4 regions of the Priestia sp. USM5 genome follow, and region 1 is predicted to be linked to each of the others. Evidence: riboswitches for the same ligand, from Rfam matches in the RefSeq annotation. Region 1 holds a riboswitch; each other region holds the start of a gene.

Region 1 (5,212 bases):
GCTCAAGCTTTAGATAGCTTCCAATCAAATGAAGTTATGGTTTCTGCATTAGGTGAACACTTAGCAGAACACTTCGTTGAAGCGAAAGAAATCGAGTGGGATATGTTCCGTACACAAGTTCATCCTTGGGAACGTGACCAATACATGAGCCAATATTAATTTTTAAAAGTCGGAGAGATCGTTTGTACGTTCTCTCCGACTTTTTTTGTTTTTCACAATGAATAAATAACATTCTGCATACGTAAATTGAATAATATAGCTTGTTTATAAAAAAGCTGCCTGTCATATAATTTACAGGGAGCTTTTTTATTGTTTTGTTACATACAAGAAAGAATTTGTTTACATGAATCAAAAAGGATGAGCTTTTTGTCTCATTGAATCTATAAGTAAAAGTAGTGTATAACAGATAGTGAGATTGTTTATGTGTTCACTCTGCACTGTATTTCAGTATAACTTCAGAGAGTTTTCAGCCAATCATAGTATCGTTAGAAAATACTGTTGGAGAGGAATGTAATAAAAATGAAAGAAGGAAATTTCTTTAAAGGTTTAGTGATAGGGATATTGATAAGCATTCCAATTTGGATTATTCTCATTGTTGTAGGCGTTCTGCTTTTTAAATAGGTCCTAATGTTATAAATAATAGACCCTCCTGATCTATACTTTAATCAACCAGAATAGAATTTGGACCAAAAGTATGTTAGGGGGAGGGAACCGCACGATGAATTGTGCGGATTTTTTTATTGGTAGGGTAAACGTAGATTTCATCTATTTAGTTGCTTCTAGCAGTTGATTGGAGGGACTCCTGCGGGAAAAGCGGAATAGGTGAGACCCCGCAGGAGCGCACGCGACGAGGAGGCTCACCAGCCCCCCGCGGAAAGCGAAGCCTTGCACGGAATTCAACAGCGATGTAACAAGCCATCCATACTAGCGCATTTATCCCATTTGTTCGTTTTTAGGTTGAAGTGATTTCGTTATGTCTCAATCTCCTTTTTTAGTAATTTTTCACTAAGTAGGCTAGTATACGTAGCACTTTTTTCCCTCATGCATATGTTAACAATAAGGAGGGACAAGTAATATGAAAAAAATCTATCTTGATGCAGGACATGGTGGGGCAGATGCAGGAGCAGTTGGAGCAAGCGGACTATATGAAAAAAACTTAGTGTTAAAAATTCAACAATATTTAATAAGCTATTTAAATAGCACCTACAGTGACTTTACGATTAAAACCACCCGTACCACAGATACTTTTTTATCGTTATCTCAGCGAGCTTCTCAAGCTAACTCGTGGGGAGCAGATGCATTTATGTCTATTCACGTAAATGCCGGTGGAGGAACAGGATACGAAGATTATGTTTATAGAAGCGCTAGCAATGCCAGTAAAGCGTTTCAATCAATTGTACATGGCCAAGTACAGCCAGCGCTGCTGTCGTATAATCATCCGAATCGAGGACGAAAATCAGCCAATTATGCGGTGCTTCGCTTAACAAATATGCCCGCAGTACTCACTGAAATTGCCTTTATTGATAACAGCATAGATGCAGCACTTCTTCAAAATGAAGCATTTTTAAAAAGCATGGGTGAATCGTATGCAAAAGGAATTGCCGTATATTTAAATTTACCTCGTCGTGCAGTTCCAAATCCATCTCCATCTCCAACACCGACACCAAATCCTTCACCTTCTGAACCGGGTACAAAAACGTATACGATCAAGCAAGGAGATACGCTGTACAGTATTGCACAGAAGTACGGAATAACAGTACAAGCGCTTCAAGAAGCAAATACAGGGCTTTCTGATCCTTTAACCCTAAAGGTTGGAAAAACAATTGTTATTCCTTCAGGAACTTCACCAAACCCATCTCCAACACCAACACCGTCACCAACTCCACCTTCTGAACAATATCCACTTCCAAATGGAATTTTAAAACAAGGCGATTCTGGAGAAGCAGTGAAACAGCTTCAAAAAGCATTAAACGCGGTTAATTTTAAAGTAGGGTCAGTAGACGGAATATATGGAGTACAAACGAAAGATGCAGTCAGACGTTTTCAGCTTGTGTATCTTCCTTATGATGTAGATGGCATTTATGGTCCTCAAACGAAAAACAAGCTAGCAGCCGTTTTAAAAGCAAAAAGTTAAAGAAAGCAGGTCTTCTGTAAGCAGGCAGAAGGCCTTTTGTTTTCCCCTTAAAAGCGCCTTAAGCACTATTTTATCGTTTACGTAAAATAATGCTTTACAAACCATTTGTACGGGAGTATATTATCTAAGAACAAAGGATAGTTATGAAAGAAACATGTTATCGATCATACTCTTTAACCGAAAATTATATTGACCTGTTATCGCTTAATTCGTCAGAAGTGGGGGACCCAAATTTGTGCATTGTCACTTGGGGTGAATCCTTTTTTTAAAAGGTAGGGCTACTCTCATAGCCCGAATCCGACAGCTAACCCCATAAGCGTTTTGGAGAGGAGGTTTAAGCTGTGTAAAAACGCTGAGAACCCTTAGTGTTTTTTTTGTGCGCTTTTTTAACATAAAAAGGTATTTTTTAGGGATAATATCACTTATTCATGAACTTGTAACGGAGCTTAGCAACGAACAGTGAATACTAGCTAAGCAATCATCGGAGGGAAATTACGTGAACTATTCAGTTCTCAAGAGATTATTGATTGGAAAGCCGCTCAAAACAAAAGAGTTAGGCGATCAAAAGCTTAGTAAGCTTAAAGCGCTGGCTATTTTATCATCAGATGCCTTATCTTCAGTGGCTTATGGAACAGAACAGATTTTGATTGTCCTTGCAACAGTGGGCGTGCTTGCCTATTGGTATTCGATTCCAATTGCGATTGGGGTATTGGTGCTGCTGACGGCTTTAATTCTTTCATATCGTCAAATTATTTATGCGTATCCGCAAGGCGGAGGAGCTTATATTGTTTCGAAAACCAATTTAGGAGAAAATCCTGGACTTATCGCTGGGGGATCACTGTTAGTAGATTATATTTTAACAGTTGCCGTGAGTGTTTCAGCAGGAACCGATGCTTTAACTTCGGCTTTTCCAACGCTGCATCACTATAATGTAGTGATTGCGTGTTTACTGGTGATTTTTATTACGGTTTTAAATTTACGAGGTGTAACAGAATCCGCTTCTGTATTAGCTTATCCGGTTTATTTATTTGTCATTGCTCTTATTTTGTTAATAGCGGTAGGCTTCTTCAAAATAGTGACAGGTCAAGTGTCACCTGAGCTTCATACATCTCTCGGTACAGTGGTGCCAGGTATTAGTTTATTTTTATTATTAAAAGCTTTTTCGTCAGGCTGTTCGGCATTGACTGGTGTAGAAGCTATTTCAAATGCAGTGCCTAACTTTAAAGATCCAGGTGCAAAAAATGCTGTTCATACATTAATGCTGATGGGCGGTATTTTAGCCGTTTTATTTTCTGGCATCACGTTTTTAGCTTATTGGCTTGGCATTTCTCCAAAAGCAGATGAAACGGTTGTATCACAAATTGCATCGAGTGTATTTGGACGAAATGGATTTTATTATTTTATTCAAGGTACCACAGCTCTGATTTTAGTGCTAGCGGCGAATACAGGTTTTTCAGCTTTCCCTTTGCTTGCCGTAAACTTATCGTCTGATAAATACATGCCAAGAATGTTTCAAATTCGCGGCGATCGACTAGGCTATTCAAATGGAATTGTGACCCTTGGAATTGCTTCTATTGTCTTACTTGTCGCCTTTAAAGGAGCGACGGAACAATTAATTCCTCTTTATGCAGTTGGAGTGTTCATTCCATTTACGCTTTCTCAAACAGGCATGATTGTCAAATGGCTTAGAGAAAAGCCGGCCGGCTGGCAAGGAAAGCTAACCATTAACTTAATTGGTGCCCTCATTACCTTAACGGTGCTAATCATTTTGTTTACAACGAAGTTTTCACAAGTATGGTCCGTGCTCGTTTTCTTACCGGTTATCGTTTATATTTTTCATCGCATTCATACGCATTATGAAGCGGTAGGAGAGCAGCTTCGTATTAAGCAAGGAGAAAAGATTGGAAAGCTTGAAGGAAGTGTGGTCATTGTTCCTGTAGCAGGAATGACAAAGGTAGTGGAAAATTCATTGAACTATGCAAGAACGATTGGTGATACCGTTATTGCGGTGCACGTTGCTTTTGACCGAGAAAGCGAAAAGAGAATGGAAGAGAAGTGGGAAAAGTGGCAGCCTGATATTCGTATTGTTACGTTTCATTCTCAATACCGCAGTCTTGTGCGTCCGCTGTTTCGATTCATCGATATGGCTGAAGAAAAAGCCCGTGAAAATAATATGGCTATTACGGTTGTTATTCCGCAGTTCATCACGAAAAAAAGCTGGCAAAACATCCTTCATAATCAGTCCAGTCTGCTGTTAAAAGCACATTTGCTTTACCGTAAAAACGTAATCGTTACAACGGTACCTTATCGTTTTAAAAAATAATGAAACATGACTAAAAACCTCCAACTTATATGTTGGAGGTTTTTAATTTTTAAATTCACATACACTAACCATAATTGAATCTCATCAAAGGCACAAACGGAGGGATTGCATGAGTGAATTAATTAAGTTATTGCGAAAAGGAAATAAATCGGCCATGATGGCCGCTATAGTTAATACCATTATATCCATTATTAAAGGGATTGCTTTTGCTTTAACGGGAAATGTAGCGATGTTTGCTGAAACGATGCACAGCTTAGGGGACGCAGCAAATCAGTTCTTTGTTTTTATAGGTTCAGCATTAAGCAAAAAAGCTCCGACCAAACGATTTCCAAACGGATTTGGACGATTGGTTAATCTCGTTTTATTAGGGGCGGTTCTTGTAGTAGGAATTATGGCATTTGAAACGATTAAAGAAGGGTATCATCATATTCTTCATCCGACGAAATCTTCAGGCTTTATTTTAAATATTGCAGTACTTGGCATCTCGGTATTACTTGAGATGTTTGTCCTCTTTAAGGCAATGAAAGAAATTTTGCACGATGTCGGAATGAATACTGCAGAGGTCAATGTTTTTACGCAAAGCTTTGTTCATCTAAAGAAAGCAAAGCCAGCAACTAAGCTTGTTTTTATGGAAGATCTGGTAGCTACTGGAGGAGGCGTATTGGCTTTAATCGCCGTTTTTATTTCGCGGTTTACGCCTTTTCATCAAGCTGAAGGAATTGCTTCTATGCTAATTGGTCTTATGATGTTTTTTG
Region 2 (5,212 bases), 3.4 Mb from region 1:
CGGAACATCTAATAGCCAAAGCCCTACATAAGCCATTACAAACGTCATGACACTTAAAATAATTTGTGCCTTAATAAAACCAACCCCCGCTTGGATAAGCTGAGTGATGACAACTTGTAGCTTATATTTCGTTTCTTCTGTTAAAAATGACTTAATTTTATTTTTAATAGCAGGCAGCTCAAGGCTGATAAATACAAGCGCTACTAAATAAATAAGAAACTCTAGTAGAAACCCAGGAACAGTAGCAGCAAAGCTAATGATGATTTCCACGGTACTTTTTAATAGAGAATCTAATGAATTTACGGTTTTTTCAAGCGTGCGCTCGATAGAAGAAATCACTTCTGTAGGAAGAGCGTTTGAATAGTATTTCCACTTGATAATAGTTGGATAAATCGCGGTTTCATAGATTTCTTTTACAAATGAAGGCGCTATCTTTGAAAGAGCAACCACTTGCGTAACGATTGTCCGAACAATAAAAAATCCAATAAGTATGAGCGAAACAACATATAAAATGAAGGTCATAAGCACTGCGTAGACTCTCTTCATTTTAAAAGATTGATGCAATTTTTGAACAATACCCTCAAGCGCTAATGCTGTTAATAAAGCAAACACAATCGGTAAACTGTAAGGGATTAACAAACATACGATTACTATCGAGGCGATGACCCATATTCGCTTTTTCCACATACTCTACTATCCCCCAACTAGCTAAGCTATCTCTATATTTATTGATAAAGAAAGGAACCAGTGACTGCTTTTATGTAAGAATAAAATTTGGATATATTTATACCTGATGTTACATATTATAGGGTCAATTTCCATAATAATAAAGGAATTATTATGAAAAAAGCTACTTATTCTAATTTTTTGAATAGAATAAGTAGCTTTTTAATTTATAAATTAGCCGGCTCTCATGACCTCTGTACCTTTTTTAGGGTCAAATTTGCCTTCAGATTTAGACATCACAATTGCTGCTAGTGTGTTTCCTACTAAGTTAACAACCGTACGTGCCATATCCATGATTCTGTCTACTCCCGCAATGAAGGCTAATCCTTCTGCCGGAACGCCGATTGTTCCAAGAGTAGCCAGTAATACAACAAATGATGTTCCTGGCACCGCAGCCATTCCTTTAGATGTAACCATCAATACCAGAATGAGCGTCAGCTGTTGAACGATCGTTAAATCAATACCATACACCTGCGCTAAGAATAACGCTGCAATCGCTTGATAGAGAACAGAACCATCTAGGTTAAATGTATAACCAATTGGTACAACGAACGATACGATAGCTTTTGGACAGCCCATCTTTTCAAGTTTTTCCATAATTCGCGGAAGAACTGTCTCAGAACTAGATGTACTGTATGCTAACAACAGTTCATCTTTCATATAGCGGAATAAGTGGAAAATGTTAATTCCTGCCCATTTCGCAATTCCTCCTAATACAACAAGTAGGAAGAAAATTAACGCTAAGTAAACTAAGATAACAAGCTTTCCTAATGAAAGGAGTGACTCTAAACCGAATTTCGAAACTGTTACACCAATTAAAGCAAATACTCCAATCGGAGCCACTTTCATTACTAGGTTTACCACGTGAAACATTGCGTGAGAAACGCCGTCAAAGAATTGAACAACAGGCTTTCCTCTTTCTCCAATTGCCGCTACTCCAAGTGCGAACAATACTGTAAAGAAGATAATTGCTAGCATGTCCCCTTCAACAATTGACTGGAAAAAGTTTGTCGGAACAATGTGTAAGAACGTTTCAGCCACTGACTTTCCTTCTTGCTGTTCGGATGTTTCAACGTATTGTGAAATATCACTCTTCTGTGCTGAATGAATGTCTACACCTTGTCCAGGGTGAAAAATATTAGCAATCAATACACCGATTACAATTGCGAAAGTTGTAATAATTTCAAAATAGAGAATGGTTTTAACGCCAAGCTTTCCGACCTGTTTACCGCTACCTGCTCCTGCAACTCCAACGACTAAACTTGAGATAACAATTGGAATAACAATCATCTTAATCAATCTTAAGAACAAGTCTCCCAGCGGCTGCAGGTATGTTACTACACGCGGATCGTTAAACCAAATTACTCCTACAAGAACACCGAGGATTAAACCGGTAAAAATCTGCGTAGCCAAACCAAAACGAATTTTTTTCATAGATGTACCTCCCCAAAGATGTATGACATTTGTATATACTTTTCTGAAAAAACAAAAAAAGACTATTCTTAAGAAAGAACAGCCTTTTACTTACGCTATTTTGGGCTCTTTCTCTCAATAAAGCAAACGAGGTTAACTGTCGGATTCGGAATTGAGAGTTTCCTACCTTTTGTAAGGATTCACCCCAAGGCAGCTTTACTGCCGATAATGATTCCCCCGCTCTATACGATTAAGCTTATTATTCAATTTTTATAAAATTAAAACGATCTATACGTTGTCATACGTTTTTTACAGTCAATAAAACTAAACAGAAGTCTTACTTTTACTTAACTTTATACTGCACAAATATTAATTTACTATTTTTCGACACGTTTTGTCAATACCCATGTTTATAAAACGCTTTCAAAAGACAATAATATATATTTATGCAAAAAAGCTATTGCAATGTTGCAATAGCTTTTTCTTGCTTTTTAAGTCTTTATCAGAAGTTTAAATGGCTATAAAATACGCTTATTTATTTTATAAAAATACAAAATATAGAATAGCCGCTAAGACAATTCGATAAATGGCAAACGGAACTAATTTAATGCGGTTGATTAATTTTAAGAAAAAGCGAATCGATATAAGCGCAAAAATAAAGGCGCTGATAAAACCAGCAATAAAAAACGGTAGTGCATCTGATGTGAAATACTGCCAGTTTTTAACCAATGAAAGTCCACTTGCTCCTGCCATAATTGGCACTGCCATAATAAATGTAAAATCTGCGGCTGCCTTATGGCTCATTCCAAGAAGAACCCCTCCTGAAATCGTTGAGCCTGAACGAGAAAAACCTGGCCAAAGAGCAATACATTGAAACAGTCCTATACCTAGTGCTTGTCCATAAGACATTTGGTCCACCGTCTCTACACGCGGACGTTTAGGTCCAAACAAATCTGCTAGAATCATTAATACAGCTCCGACCACTAAGCCAATTAGCACCGTATTTAAAGAAAACAAATGTTCATCAATGTAATCATCAAACAAAAGTCCTAACACTCCTGCGGGTAACAAACCAACAATTACTTGCATTAAATTTAAGCGATTTGTCGGTCCAATTGCAGCAGCTGGTTTTTTTCCCAATCCTAATAAATTAATAAAACGATCTTTAAAAATAACAACTACTGCTAAGATCGAGCCTAGCTGAATAACAATCTTAAATGTATTAGCTACTGGAGATGAAAATAATTCTTTTGAATTTAACCACAGGTCATCCACAATAATCATATGCCCAGTTGACGAAACGGGAGCAAACTCTGTTAAACCTTCTACAATCCCTAAAATGATTGCTACAATAATTTCCCACATAAAGCTATGTACCTTGCCTTTCTTTCAAATTAATAAGCTTATCGCTTCGTTTTACATGCTCAACTATTTTCCTATTTTGACACTTGCTTTTTTATCATAATTGTTAAAACTATGAAATACAATGTGTATTTGCAAAAAGATAAGAATCTTTAATAATTTGTAATAAAAAGCTTACATGCTACAACCAAAAAACACGATATCAGCTTTTATTTATTTTAAAAAGCAGTCACTATGTTCAGTATAAATTCTGGTCCCTTAGCTAAAAATGAATCATCTAGACTATTTTTCTTTAGTGTGAAAAAATGACTAAATTATTATGTTTTTTCCATCCCCCTTTACTGTCATCTATCATTTTATTCCAATAGGGCTGACTTATACGACATATCCCCTAAGTAATTTGAAACTTTTTTCTCTCTTTTCTCGTATATAGTAGTATCTTTTTTAGGAGGCTTTTTACTATGAATGGAAATGTACGTACAATGAAATGGGTCACTGCTGGGTATGAAGCCTTGCTGGGAATTCCTTTAATTGGCGCGGGGATTGTTATGGGCTTTAGCTATACTCCTCTTTTTATTGGATTTATTCTTCATGCTATCACACTCATTTTAGCTAATAGACGAGGGTTATCTGCTTATGGAAACATACTAGGACTTGTTACCTCACTGGTTGCTTGGATTCCATTTTTGGGATTTATCATGCATATTATTACAGCTATTGTGATTGCAATCGATGCTGCTAGACAACGCTAATTGTCTAGCTTTTTTTATTTAAGGGTTGATTTTTTACCGAATGATGGTAAACTTAAGCCGTAAATTGAATAATTTGAATGTTATTTCTACTAGGGGTGTCTGATAGCTCAGACTGAGAGAAGAGTGCAATAAAACTCTTTAACCCTTTGAACCTGATTTGGGTTATACCAGCGGAGGGAAGTAGTCTTGAAAAGAATAGTATAGTTTTATTCTTTTTTTGCCTATTCCATCGGGTTCTGTCTATCACAGAACCCGATTTTTTTTATGGTTCGGTATAGCTACACTTTATGCGAAACCGGAGGAATATGTAATGTCAAAACAAAATGTATCAGTTTCTATGAAAAAGCCTTTTCCAAACAGTCACAAAGTATATGTCCAAGGATCCAGACAAGACCTTAAAGTACCTATGCGTGAAATTCATCAGTCTCCTACTACAGGGTCTTTTGGTGAAGAAGAAAATAGTCCCGTACGTGTATACGACACGAGCGGTGTTTATACAGATCCCTCTTATGAAATTAATTTACAAAAAGGATTACCGGCTCTGCGCGAAAAGTGGATTGCAGAACGAAACGATGTAGAAACATATCAAGGCCGTACGGTTCAGCCACAGGATAACGGTTATTATGACGGTGATCCAAGAGATCAGTACGAGCGCTTTATCACTAAACGTTTACCTTTGCGCGCGAAAAAAAATCAAAATGTAACGCAAATGCACTATGCGAAAAAAGGAATCATCACGCCCGAAATGGAATTTATCGCTATTCGTGAACAGATGAATCCTGAAGTTGTGCGTGAAGAAGTAGCAAGAGGACGTGCAATTATCCCTAATAATATCAATCACCCTGAGAGCGAACCGATGATTATCGGCCGCAAATTCCATGTGAAAATTAATGCTAATATCGGAAATTCAGCTATTCGTTCAGCTATTGAAGATGAAGTAGAAAAAATGACATGGGCAA
Region 3 (5,212 bases), 850 kb from region 1:
ATGTCACCAGCTGCTTCTACTGCTTTTCCTGACATAGCAATCACGTTAAACTGCGTGACTCGATCCATTCCAGCAATTCCAATCGCCGATAATAATCCTCCAATCGTCGTAGGAATAAGGCAGACGAGCAGTGAAATTAAAATAGCCGTGTCGAGTTGAAAATGTAAATAGTTTGTAAAGACAGGAAGCGTCACAACAACTAGTAAAAAAATAATCGTCAAACTTGTCAAAACCGTGTTTAGCGCAATTTCATTTGGCGTTTTTTGACGCTCTGCTCCTTCAACAAGCGAAATCATTTTATCTAAAAACGATTCACCTTGCTCACACGTAATTTTAATTGTAATTTCATCGCTGACAACTCTTGTACCTCCCGTTACAGAGTTAAAATCCCCGCCTGCTTCTTTCATAACAGGTGCCGATTCCCCCGTAATGGCCGATTCATCAACGGACGCCAGTCCTTTAATAATTTCTCCATCTCCAGGAATCATTTCGCCTTGTGAAACGACGACGATGTCTCCTTTTTTTAGTTGCGATGCCGGAACTTGTATCATTTGCCCGTTTTGAAGCTGATTAGCTGTAATATCGCCTTTCGATTTCTTTAATGAGTTTGCCTGTGCTTTTCCTCGTCCTTCTGCTAATGCTTCTGCAAAATTAGCAAAAACAATGGTGAAAAATAACACGAGAGATACGGCAACATTAAATCCTGTGCTTACTGTACTTTCTCCGAAAAGGTCCGGAACAACGGCTAAAAAAAGCGTAATTATAAACCCGATTTCTACTACGAACATGATAGGGTTTTTTATCATCGTTCTTGGGCTGAGCTTGATAAACGCCTGCTTTACTGATTGAATAAAAATCGATGAAGCTTGTTTATCTACAGAACCTTGAATATGACTGTTGCGATCCAATTCAATATTATTTGCAAAATTCCGTTTATTCATTATGATCCTCCGCTTTCTTGATTACAGTGTTAAATACTCAGCAACCGGCCCAAGCACAAGCACTGGGAAAAACGTAAGTGCTCCTACAATAACGGTAGTTCCAATTAAAATGCCGCTAAATAAAGACGTATCCGTTTTAAATGTTCCAGGTGTTTCGGGAACAAGCTGCTTAGATGCTAGTGAGCTCGATACCGCCAGCATTGTAATTAGTCCGAAGTAGCGTCCAATATACATAACAATTCCCGTAGAAATGTTCCAAAACGGCGTTGCGTCACCGAGTCCTTCAAAACCGGACCCATTGTTTGCTGCTGACGACGTAAATTCGTACAGTGCCTGACTTAAGCCGTGAAAGCCAGGGTTTGATATACCTTCCATTCCTAAATGAGTGGTAAGTGCTACGGCTGTTCCTCCTAAAATTAGCAGCGGCTGCAGAATAAGCGTCACGGCGATTAGCTTCATTTCTTTTCCTTCAATTTTTTTACCTACGTATTCTGGTGTTCTTCCAACCATTAAACCTGATAAAAATACGGCAATGATGACGTACATCATAACATTCATAAATCCTGCTCCGACACCGCCAAATACGGTATTTAACATCATATTTCCAAGCGTTAATAACCCGGTAAGAGGCGTCAGGGTATCGTGCATGGTGTTGACTGCACCTGTTTCACTTGCTGTCGTCACGATGGCGTAAAGCGTCGACATGCCGACACCAAAACGGACTTCTTTCCCTTCCATATAACCGCTCGCTTCATTTAGATGAAAAGCACCAAGTCTTGGATTGCCTCCCCACTCTGTTACAAACGCTGTGCTTAAAATAACGATAAACAGCATACTCATCGCTACAAACAAGATGCGGCCTTGTTTACGCTGTCCAATCATTTTTCCGTACGTAAAAGGAAGGGCTGTTGGCAATAACAGCATAAGGACGATTTGTAATACATTGCTCCACGCATTAGGATTTTCAAATGGATGAGCTGAATTGACACCAAAAAATCCCCCTCCGTTGTTGCCTAGCTCTTTGATTGAAAGAAAAGAAGCAACTGGTCCCCTTGCTATTTGCTGTGTTGCCCCTTCTATTGTATGGGCAGTCACCGTTCCGCTTAACGTTTGAGGGACACCTAAAAACATAAATAAAATGCCTGTTATAAAAGCGATAGGAAGTAAAATACGCGTAATTGATTTTACAAAGTCAACAAAAAAGTTTCCCATTTCCTTCCCTGCTAGCCCGCGAATAAAAGCGATTGCTACTGCAAGTGCCGTTGCTGGTGCTGCAAACATCATAAATACAACGGCTGCCATCTGCGAGAAATAGGACAAACCTGATTCGCCGCTGTAGTGCTGCAAGTTCGTATTTGTCATAAAACTAATGGCCGTGTTAAAAGCGAGTGCCGGATCCATTCCTTTGATGTGGCTTGGGTTAAGCGGCAGTACCCCCTGAAACCGGAAGATAAGGTACACCACAAAAATCATAAACGTATTCGCCAAAACAAGAGCAAATGCATATTGCTTCCACGTCTGATTAAGCCCTTTAATTCCTGCTGCTTTAAACATCACCGTTTCTATCTTTCCTATCAAGCTAGTGTTTTTATCGTTTGAAAACACATTCGCTATATAAATACCTACGGGCTTTGCAATAAGCGCTACAAAAACAAGCAGCAGCGCAACTGATAGTAGAAAAATCCCCACTTTTTATTCCTCCGCTTATTAAAATTGTTCTGGATTTAACAGTACATACACTAAATAAATTAAAACGAGAACTGAAATACCTAACAAAATGAACGACACGTTCACTTCTCCTCTCTTTCATCTACTACATGAGACGACCAGCAAATAATTCCGTACATAGCAGCTGTTAATATGGCAAGTGTTCCAAGCATGATTATATCCACGTTGCTCCCTCCTGACTTTTTCCTAACAAAAATGATAGCTTCTAAGCTTAGTAACTATTGCTTTACATAAACCATCACGTCCAAGAAAGCTAAAGGTGAGACGTGATGCTATTTTTTTCCACTAAAAAACCGCAGAAGAGAGTTCTCTTCCGCGGTTTAATGCACGACAAATAAGCCGTGATTGACACGAATTTTTTACTCCCAAAACGCTTACGGAGTTAGCTGTCGGATTCGGGTTATGGAAGTAACCCTACTCAGTTAAGAGATTCACCCCTAGTACATACGTACAAAATATTGGGTCCCCCGCTCATAATTGATTAAGCGTATATTTGTTATTTAATTTTTAGACTTAATAATAGTTTTTACTGCTGCGTTTAAAACTTTGATTAGCTAACGTAGACAAATAGCGGTTTGCTAGATCAAAAGATTGCTGATCGCACATGGCCCGATATTCAATCATTTGAATCATTTGCTTAGATAAATGCATCCTGACGCTCCTTTCACCTATATTTTGAAAGGAGCGTACTATCCGCTGTTATAGAAAACGACCACGATTACACCATCCTCTCTCTTAACGCTTACGAAGTTAGCTGACGGGTTCGGGTCAAGAAAGTAACCCTACTCAATTAAGAGATTCACCCCTGATAATTGGGTCCTCCGCTCTTTCCTTCTCTTTCAGAAAAGACTCAGCGTTTCACAGTGGAACGTTTCATGAGAGTAATCTTACTCCTGTTAAAATTTACTGTCAACAACATTTTTTGAAATTTTAAAAGCTTTATTTTTCTATGTTTATTCATTATTTTAAAATAATAGATTTTAAAAAAAAACGAACCACTAATCAAATACCTTGATCAATGGTTCGTTTTTCACTTCGGCTAACATACGTCTGTTTCAGTCTCTTTTTTAGCTCATTTTCTCAATTTCATTTACAAGAATTGAAATGGCATCCGTTTTTGTTGCTTCACGCATTGTACGCTTCATCGTACTTGCTTGCTGCTGAAGCTCATTTACTTCACGCAAAAACAGTTCTTTTGTTAACTGTTCTTCTTCTACAACCATACAGTAGCCTTTTTTCTTAAAAGATTGTGCATTTAAAATTTGATCTCCGCGACTCTGTGCTTTTGATAAAGGAATAATCATCATCGGTTTATGAAGAGCTAAAAACTCAAAAATGGCATTGGATCCACCGCGTGTAATCACATAATCAGTTGCCGCTAGAACATCAGGAAGCTGTTCGTTTACGTATTCTAACTGACGGTAGCCTGACTCTTTTTCAAGGCTTGTATCAATATTGCCTTTTCCGCAAAGGTGTACAATTTGGAATTTCTTTTGCAGTTCAGGCAAAGACTCTCGAACGATTTCATTAATACGGCGTGCTCCTAAACTTCCGCCCATAATCGTTAAAATGGGGCGCTTATCATAAAAGCGTAGCCAGCTTTCCCCGTTCGCTGCGCTTCCGCTAAATAGCTCTTTTCGAATAGGTGAACCAACAACCTGCACTTTTTCTTTTGGAAAGTAGTTTGCGGCTTCATCAAAAGAAGTAAAAATTTTAGTGGCAAATTTCTGCGCAATTTTATTTGCCAGTCCCGGTGTTAAATCACTTTCATGAATGAACACGGGAATGTTTAAAGATTTAGCAGCCATTACCACAGGAACTGTGACGAAACCGCCTTTTGAAAAAACAAGAGAAGGCTTTAGTTTTTTCAGCACGCGACGTGCATCGCCAACCCCTTTTGCTACTCGAAATACATCTTTTACATTTTCCATATCTACGTATCGACGCAGCTTCCCGCTTGAAATCGCATGATATGGAACGTTTAATTTTGTAATTAATTCTTTCTCAATACCATTGTGAGAACCGACATAATGGATATCCCATTTTTCACTGTCTAATTCTTTCATGATGGCAATGTTTGGCGTTACGTGCCCCGCTGTTCCGCCTCCGGTAAAAACGATAACTTGCTTACTCATTTTTTCTTCCTCTCTTTGCATCACTTAATCGATCTGTTTTGACATCAATTTTTATCTAATCTTTTTATCATGCGATCTGACATGTAAAACGATGGTTTTATTATAGCATTTTTCTTTTTACATATGTATGATAAGGCGTATAAAAGCATGCTATACTTTTCATAAGGAGTGATGATAATGAACAAATCTGTACCTGCAGTAAAAGGTGACACAGTGGATTCCGAAACGCGCTGTACGCACTATCATACGGATAAAGATATTATCGCAATAAAATTTTATTGCTGTTATACATATTATCCATGCTATCAATGTCATAACGCACATGCGGATCACGACATTAAAAGATGGCCAACATCTATGTTTAATGAAAAAGCTATTCTTTGCGGAGTATGTAAACATGAGCTCTCA
Region 4 (5,212 bases), 190 kb from region 1:
ATTTCTAAGTTCAATACCATTTTTTCAAAGATAATTGATTCTTCGATTTGCTTTGCTAAACAAACGGCTAAGTAACAGTACAAATCAGATGCTTGAGGTTTTTTCTTCATTTCTTGTTGAATTTCGCGCTTGATCTCTTTCCACTTTCCCTCTTCTAGCTGATTCATGACGTATTGTGCATGTATTCCCACCTGTTTGCCCTCCTTTTCCTCTTTATCATAAAGGATTTCTGCGCAAATGAAAAAAGTAAGTGTTCTTCATTCTTCACAAAAAACGTTACCATTAAAAAATAGGCAAATTTCTCAATCACTTAACCCAATTAGTACATAGGATATAGAGACTTTTATTAAAGGAGGTTACACATATGGGCGCAAAAGGCGGTTTTGGTTTTTCATTTATCGTTGTTTTATTTATCCTATTAGTAATCGTAGGGTGTTCTTGCTACTACTAATTTCTAGAGAGGATGAACATCATTCATCCTCTCCTATTTCAAAAAAACCATGCTTTCGCATGGCTACATACCGATTAGATGAATGAGTAGAGGAACTCATTGTTCGGCAATATTGAAGAAATTTTTGGTTTTTACTTCCGCCTAGTATGCCTTTTTTGAAGGGGACTATGCGCAAATAAAGTTAACGTTTAAAAGCGAAAGCCAGACGCACCTACAATAACAAGTAAAACAAATAACACAACGATTAACGCAAAATTTTGTTTTCCCACGTACCATCCCTCACTTCCTGTTATCTGCTTTTAGTGTATGCAACAGCTTGGCAAAATGTTTAGGACAGGGGTGCGGATTTTTCCAATGAGAAAAACCTTCAAATTTCGCCAAAAAAAGTGAATCATATTTTTGTTTCTTTCGTTATATATAGTAAGAGATTTTTTTACTATAAAAAAGGAGGGGCTTTAATGCGCCGACATTCCAAATTGCCCATTGTTCTTGTTTTTGCCTTCTTTTTATTCATCGCAACTGTTTTGTGCGTAACCTCTTATATGTCTTGAACGTATAAATAATATAAAAAAATCGCCTCATCGAAGGCGATTTTTCTATCCTAGCATTATATCTTCGTTTGGATAGCGAACGGCTTCACGCTTTTGCTTAGATAATGAAAACGCAAGGGTTAATGGCCCCACTTTTCCTAAAAACATGATAAAGATAATAATCACGCGTCCAAAGTATGAAAGCTCAGGAGTTGCTCCCATCGATAACCCCACTGTTCCAAACGCAGAAACCACTTCAAACATAATTTTTATAAACGGCAGGTTTTCTGAGATATTTAATAGAAAAATGGCCCCAAACACAAACATAATCGAAATCATCGTAATGGCTAGTGCCTTAAACACATGAAGAGGAAGAAGCCGTCTCTTTAACAGCACAATATCTTCCCTGCTTCGTAAAAATGCCCATACAGAAAAGACAATCACCACAAACGTTGTTAGTTTAATACCTCCTCCTGTTGACGCACTCCCTGCACCTATGAACATTAACATAACCATTAAAAATATGGTGGAATCATGTAGACTTCCTATATCGATACTATTAAAACCTGCTGTGCGTGTTGTTACCGCTTGAAAATAAGACGCCCACACTTTGTCTCCTAATGACAAACTTCCAAGTGTATGTGAATTGCCGTACTCTAAGAAAAAAATAAAAAGCATGGCAATCACGTTAATGGCAAACGTGCTGATAATCATAATTTTTGAATGCAGCGTTAGTTTTTTATACGATTTTTTTACCCACATATCAGCAAGAACGGTAAATCCTAACCCACCAATAATAAACAAAAAGGAAATCGTTATGTTAATAACGGGATCTCCTACATACTGAACTAAGCTGTCAGATAATAGTCCGAACCCTGCGTTATTAAAAGCTGAAATTGAATGAAACAAGCTAAAGAATAGCCCCTTAGACCATCCGAATTCCGGAACCCAGCGTATCGCTAAAAAGATAAGTGCAACAAACTCAATTAAAAATGAAAAGATAAACAGCCTTTTAACTAGCAGGACAACTCCGCCGACGCTCGTTTGATTTAATGCCTGCTGAACGAGCATACGCTCTTTAAATCCAATTTTTTTACCTAGCATCATAAAAATTAGCACGGCAAATGACATAATGCCAAGACCGCCTATTTGAATTAACAGCATAATAATCGTTTGACCGATGACGGTAAAACGCGTACCTGTATCTACGACGGCTAAGCCGGTCACTGTCATAGCGGAAGTAGATGTAAAAAGGGCGTCTACCCACCGGATTGGCTCAGTAGTAGAAAAAGGCATCATTAATAAAAGAGCACCAATAATAATTCCTCCGCCAAAAATGGAGACAAGCAGCTGCGGCGGCGTAAGCCTAACAATTTTTTTTTTCATAAGTTAAACTCCTTCTTCTTCAAAACGGTTTAAATCGCGATTATGTCCGATAACAATCAGCATATCTCCTTGTTCAATTATTTCATGCGCGGTAGGCGAAATCACCATTTCCCCGTCTTTTCGCTGAAAGCCGATAATATTGCAGCCGTACTTGGCACGAATGTTCAAATCAAACAGCGTTTTATTATGAAGCTTTTTAGAAGCGACAATTTCGACAATACTATAATCCTTTGACAGTTCAATGTAATCAATGATCTTTTCTGACACCACGTGATGAGCAATCCGCTTCGCAATATCGCGCTCAGGATGAATGACTTTGTCCGCTCCTATTTTCTCCAGCACTTTTTGATGATACATATTCACCGCTTTTACCCATACTTGCTTAACGCCCATATCTTTTAAAAGCATCGTTGCAAGCACGCTTGCTTCAATATCGTCTCCAAACGAAATAAGAGCATGATCAACGTTACGAATGCCTAGCCCTTTTAAGCTAGCTTCATCAATTGCGTTCGCTTGCACGACATATGTAGCTGAGTTGCTATATTTCTTTACTACCTCCTGATTGCGGTCAATAGCGAGCACATCCACATCCAAATTAGCAAACTCTTCAACCAAACTGCCTCCAAAACGACCTAATCCCAATACAGCAAACTGTTTTTTCATAATGTATTTATTCCTTTCTTCAACTGCTGTGTGTTCTCTTAGCTTATACTTTTTCTAAAAAATTACATGTTTTTCTTAAAAAAAGCGCAAAAAAACACAGGAAGGCTCCTGTGTTTTTTCACACTCTTCCCCCTCAAAACGCTTGCGAAGTTAGCTGTCGGGTTCGGGTTTTAAGAGTAACCCTACCTTTTTAAGGATTCACCCCGGAGCACAATATGTGCGTAAATAATGGGTCCTCCGCTCCGTAATGGATTAAGCGATTTTTATTCAAATGTCTATGATCTATTTTTTAGAATAATCGATTCGATTCATGATACGTTTCACTTCACGAAAGCTATCTTACTCCTGTGGATTTTGTCTGTCAAGATATTTTTAGGGAAGACATCACTTGCGCTGCAAACTGCAAAAATCATATAAATCTAAACTGACAATCAGTTTGTGAAATTGATCAAACAAATTAATAACGGCCAAAAGCTCTAATAGCTGCGTATCACTGTAAAATTTCTTTAATTGATCCATATCAGCATCCGTCAAATCCCTTGGACGCACTCGGTATACATCTATAAATCGAAACAGCAGTCGATCTTTTTCTTCCAGCTCTTTTTCTCTTAACACTTTTTGATTAAGCGTCTTATCGCCTACATATGACATGCTCATACACGTCTCACAGCCGTTAACACCTGCTAGATAAAGCCTGATTTTTTCCTTAGTCTCTCTTTTTACTATATCACTGTTCCAAAGCTTGTCGTATAGCTCATCATACAACCTTTTTACATCTGGAATTAAATTCAGTGCTTTTTCAAAATTTGTTCCCTCTTCGTTTGTTAACAAAACTCTTGCCATTTTTTACTCACTCCTTTTTAATTATTATAGTAAGAAAAATGGAGATTTCAGATAACAAATAAAACATATTATATGCTGTTACTAATCAAATGAAACATTAATATGAAAGAAGGTTTTCAATTGAAAATTGATGAAATTGATTTATCGATTTTGCAGGCACTGCAGCAAAACAGCCGTCTTTCCTTAAGAGAGCTAGGAAAACAAATTAACCTGTCTCCTCCTTCAGTGGCAGAGCGAGTAAGACAGCTAGAGAGCTTTGGTATTATAAAAAGATATACAATCGATATTGATTATGAAAAGCTGCAGTTGCCCGTCTCGTGTTTTATTGAAGTAACCATGAAAAACGGAGAGCACGAGCGTTTTAAAAGATTTATTTCTCAGTATCCCTATGCTTTATTCTGTGAACGCATCGCCGGACAGGCTTGCTTCATTACAAAGCTTCAGCTTCCTCACCTGCACGTACTCGAGCAATTTATTAACGAAATTACACCTTATGCCAAAACGATTTCACACATCGCCCTTTCTCACGTGGAGATGTCTTCTGCATTATTGAGTCATTTAAAAGATGAAAAGTGATTGAAACATACGTTCACCGTACTAACAAAAAGATCCGAACGATTCATCGTTCGGATCTTCTTTCCACTAAACTACTTCTGTCCTAGCCTCTTTTATTCGTCCAAAAGCATAAAAAATAACCCTCCAAAGCTGGAGGGTATAAATTTTCCGAATAATGAAAGTTTTACAACTTCATTCTATCAGGTACCGACATTTCTGTCTACTTAAAAATGTAAAAGAGCTCTCTATTAATAGAAAGCTCTTTTACCTGCTTGTTTTTTGAAAACAATCAATCTATATAAAAGGGAACTACCTAAGGTTGAAAGTCACGTGAAACCTTGGCAGTTGATCCTGGATATACCGGTTGATATGATTCAAAACAAGTTCTTTCATCATTTCTTCTTTGACTTCTGATTCCGTTTTTTTATCTTTTTGTTTTAAAATAAGAATATAATAGACTTTACCCATTTTAATGGGCTTACTACACTCTCCGATGTGCTGTTTTTTTAAAACATCTATAAAAGAGGGAGATAGATTCGAAAGCTTTAGATTATCATCATTCTCTATTTTGCTGATGGTCTGGACATCAGCATATTTTTTTTGAACGTCTTGAAGCGATGTTCCTTTTTGCAGCTCAGCCGCAACGGTCTCGGCATCATGTAAAGTTGTAAAAGTTAGCTGCGAAAAAGATACGCGCGTTACATCATTCTCAATACGTGTATAGTAAGCGTCTAGTTCATCAGACGTAATTTGTTTACGGAAATATTCTTCTAATTTAAACTGA

What was found. A riboswitch is a leader RNA that binds a small molecule or an ion and turns the genes downstream of it on or off. The one in region 1 is predicted to bind cyclic di-AMP.
Region 2: linked by a shared signal. The riboswitch ahead of gltT (glutamate/proton symporter GltT) and the one ahead of ACWATA_RS04130 (APC family permease) in region 1 are both predicted to bind cyclic di-AMP.
Region 3: linked by a shared signal. The riboswitch ahead of kdpF (K(+)-transporting ATPase subunit F) and the one ahead of ACWATA_RS04130 (APC family permease) in region 1 are both predicted to bind cyclic di-AMP.
Region 4: linked by a shared signal. The riboswitch ahead of ACWATA_RS05100 (potassium channel family protein) and the one ahead of ACWATA_RS04130 (APC family permease) in region 1 are both predicted to bind cyclic di-AMP.

What each region holds. Positions count from the first base shown of each region.
Region 1 is NZ_JBSGKN010000001.1:803,409-808,620, forward strand. It holds gene glnA (type I glutamate--ammonia ligase) at 1-159, shown strand, start outside; gene ACWATA_RS04125 (N-acetylmuramoyl-L-alanine amidase) at 1,076-2,134, shown strand; cyclic di-AMP (ydaO/yuaA leader) riboswitch at 2,326-2,468, shown strand; gene ACWATA_RS04130 (APC family permease) at 2,631-4,457, shown strand; gene ACWATA_RS04135 (cation diffusion facilitator family transporter) at 4,567-5,212, shown strand, end outside.
Region 2 is NZ_JBSGKN010000001.1:4,207,374-4,212,585, forward strand. It holds gene ytvI (sporulation integral membrane protein YtvI) at 1-687, opposite strand, end outside; gene gltT (glutamate/proton symporter GltT) at 901-2,160, opposite strand; cyclic di-AMP (ydaO/yuaA leader) riboswitch at 2,267-2,406, opposite strand; gene ACWATA_RS22120 (undecaprenyl-diphosphate phosphatase) at 2,680-3,504, opposite strand; gene ACWATA_RS22125 (hypothetical protein) at 3,963-4,253, shown strand; TPP riboswitch at 4,335-4,449, shown strand; gene thiC (phosphomethylpyrimidine synthase ThiC) at 4,564-5,212, shown strand, end outside.
Region 3 is NZ_JBSGKN010000001.1:1,653,488-1,658,699, reverse strand. It holds gene kdpB (potassium-transporting ATPase subunit KdpB) at 1-941, opposite strand, end outside; gene kdpA (potassium-transporting ATPase subunit KdpA) at 963-2,624, opposite strand; gene kdpF (K(+)-transporting ATPase subunit F) at 2,649-2,729, opposite strand; cyclic di-AMP (ydaO/yuaA leader) riboswitch at 3,027-3,167, opposite strand; gene ACWATA_RS09120 (hypothetical protein) at 3,183-3,320, opposite strand; cyclic di-AMP (ydaO/yuaA leader) riboswitch at 3,393-3,535, opposite strand; gene murG (undecaprenyldiphospho-muramoylpentapeptide beta-N-acetylglucosaminyltransferase) at 3,737-4,804, opposite strand; gene ACWATA_RS09110 (CHY zinc finger protein) at 4,982-5,212, shown strand, end outside.
Region 4 is NZ_JBSGKN010000001.1:990,280-995,491, reverse strand. It holds gene ACWATA_RS05120 (tetratricopeptide repeat protein) at 1-191, opposite strand, end outside; gene ACWATA_RS05115 (YjcZ family sporulation protein) at 365-451, shown strand; gene ACWATA_RS05110 (YjcZ family sporulation protein) at 640-720, opposite strand; gene ACWATA_RS05105 (TrkH family potassium uptake protein) at 1,048-2,367, opposite strand; gene ACWATA_RS05100 (potassium channel family protein) at 2,371-3,030, opposite strand; cyclic di-AMP (ydaO/yuaA leader) riboswitch at 3,155-3,299, opposite strand; gene ACWATA_RS05095 (carboxymuconolactone decarboxylase family protein) at 3,415-3,873, opposite strand; gene ACWATA_RS05090 (Lrp/AsnC family transcriptional regulator) at 3,994-4,449, shown strand; gene ACWATA_RS05085 (peptidyl-prolyl cis-trans isomerase) at 4,738-5,212, opposite strand, start outside.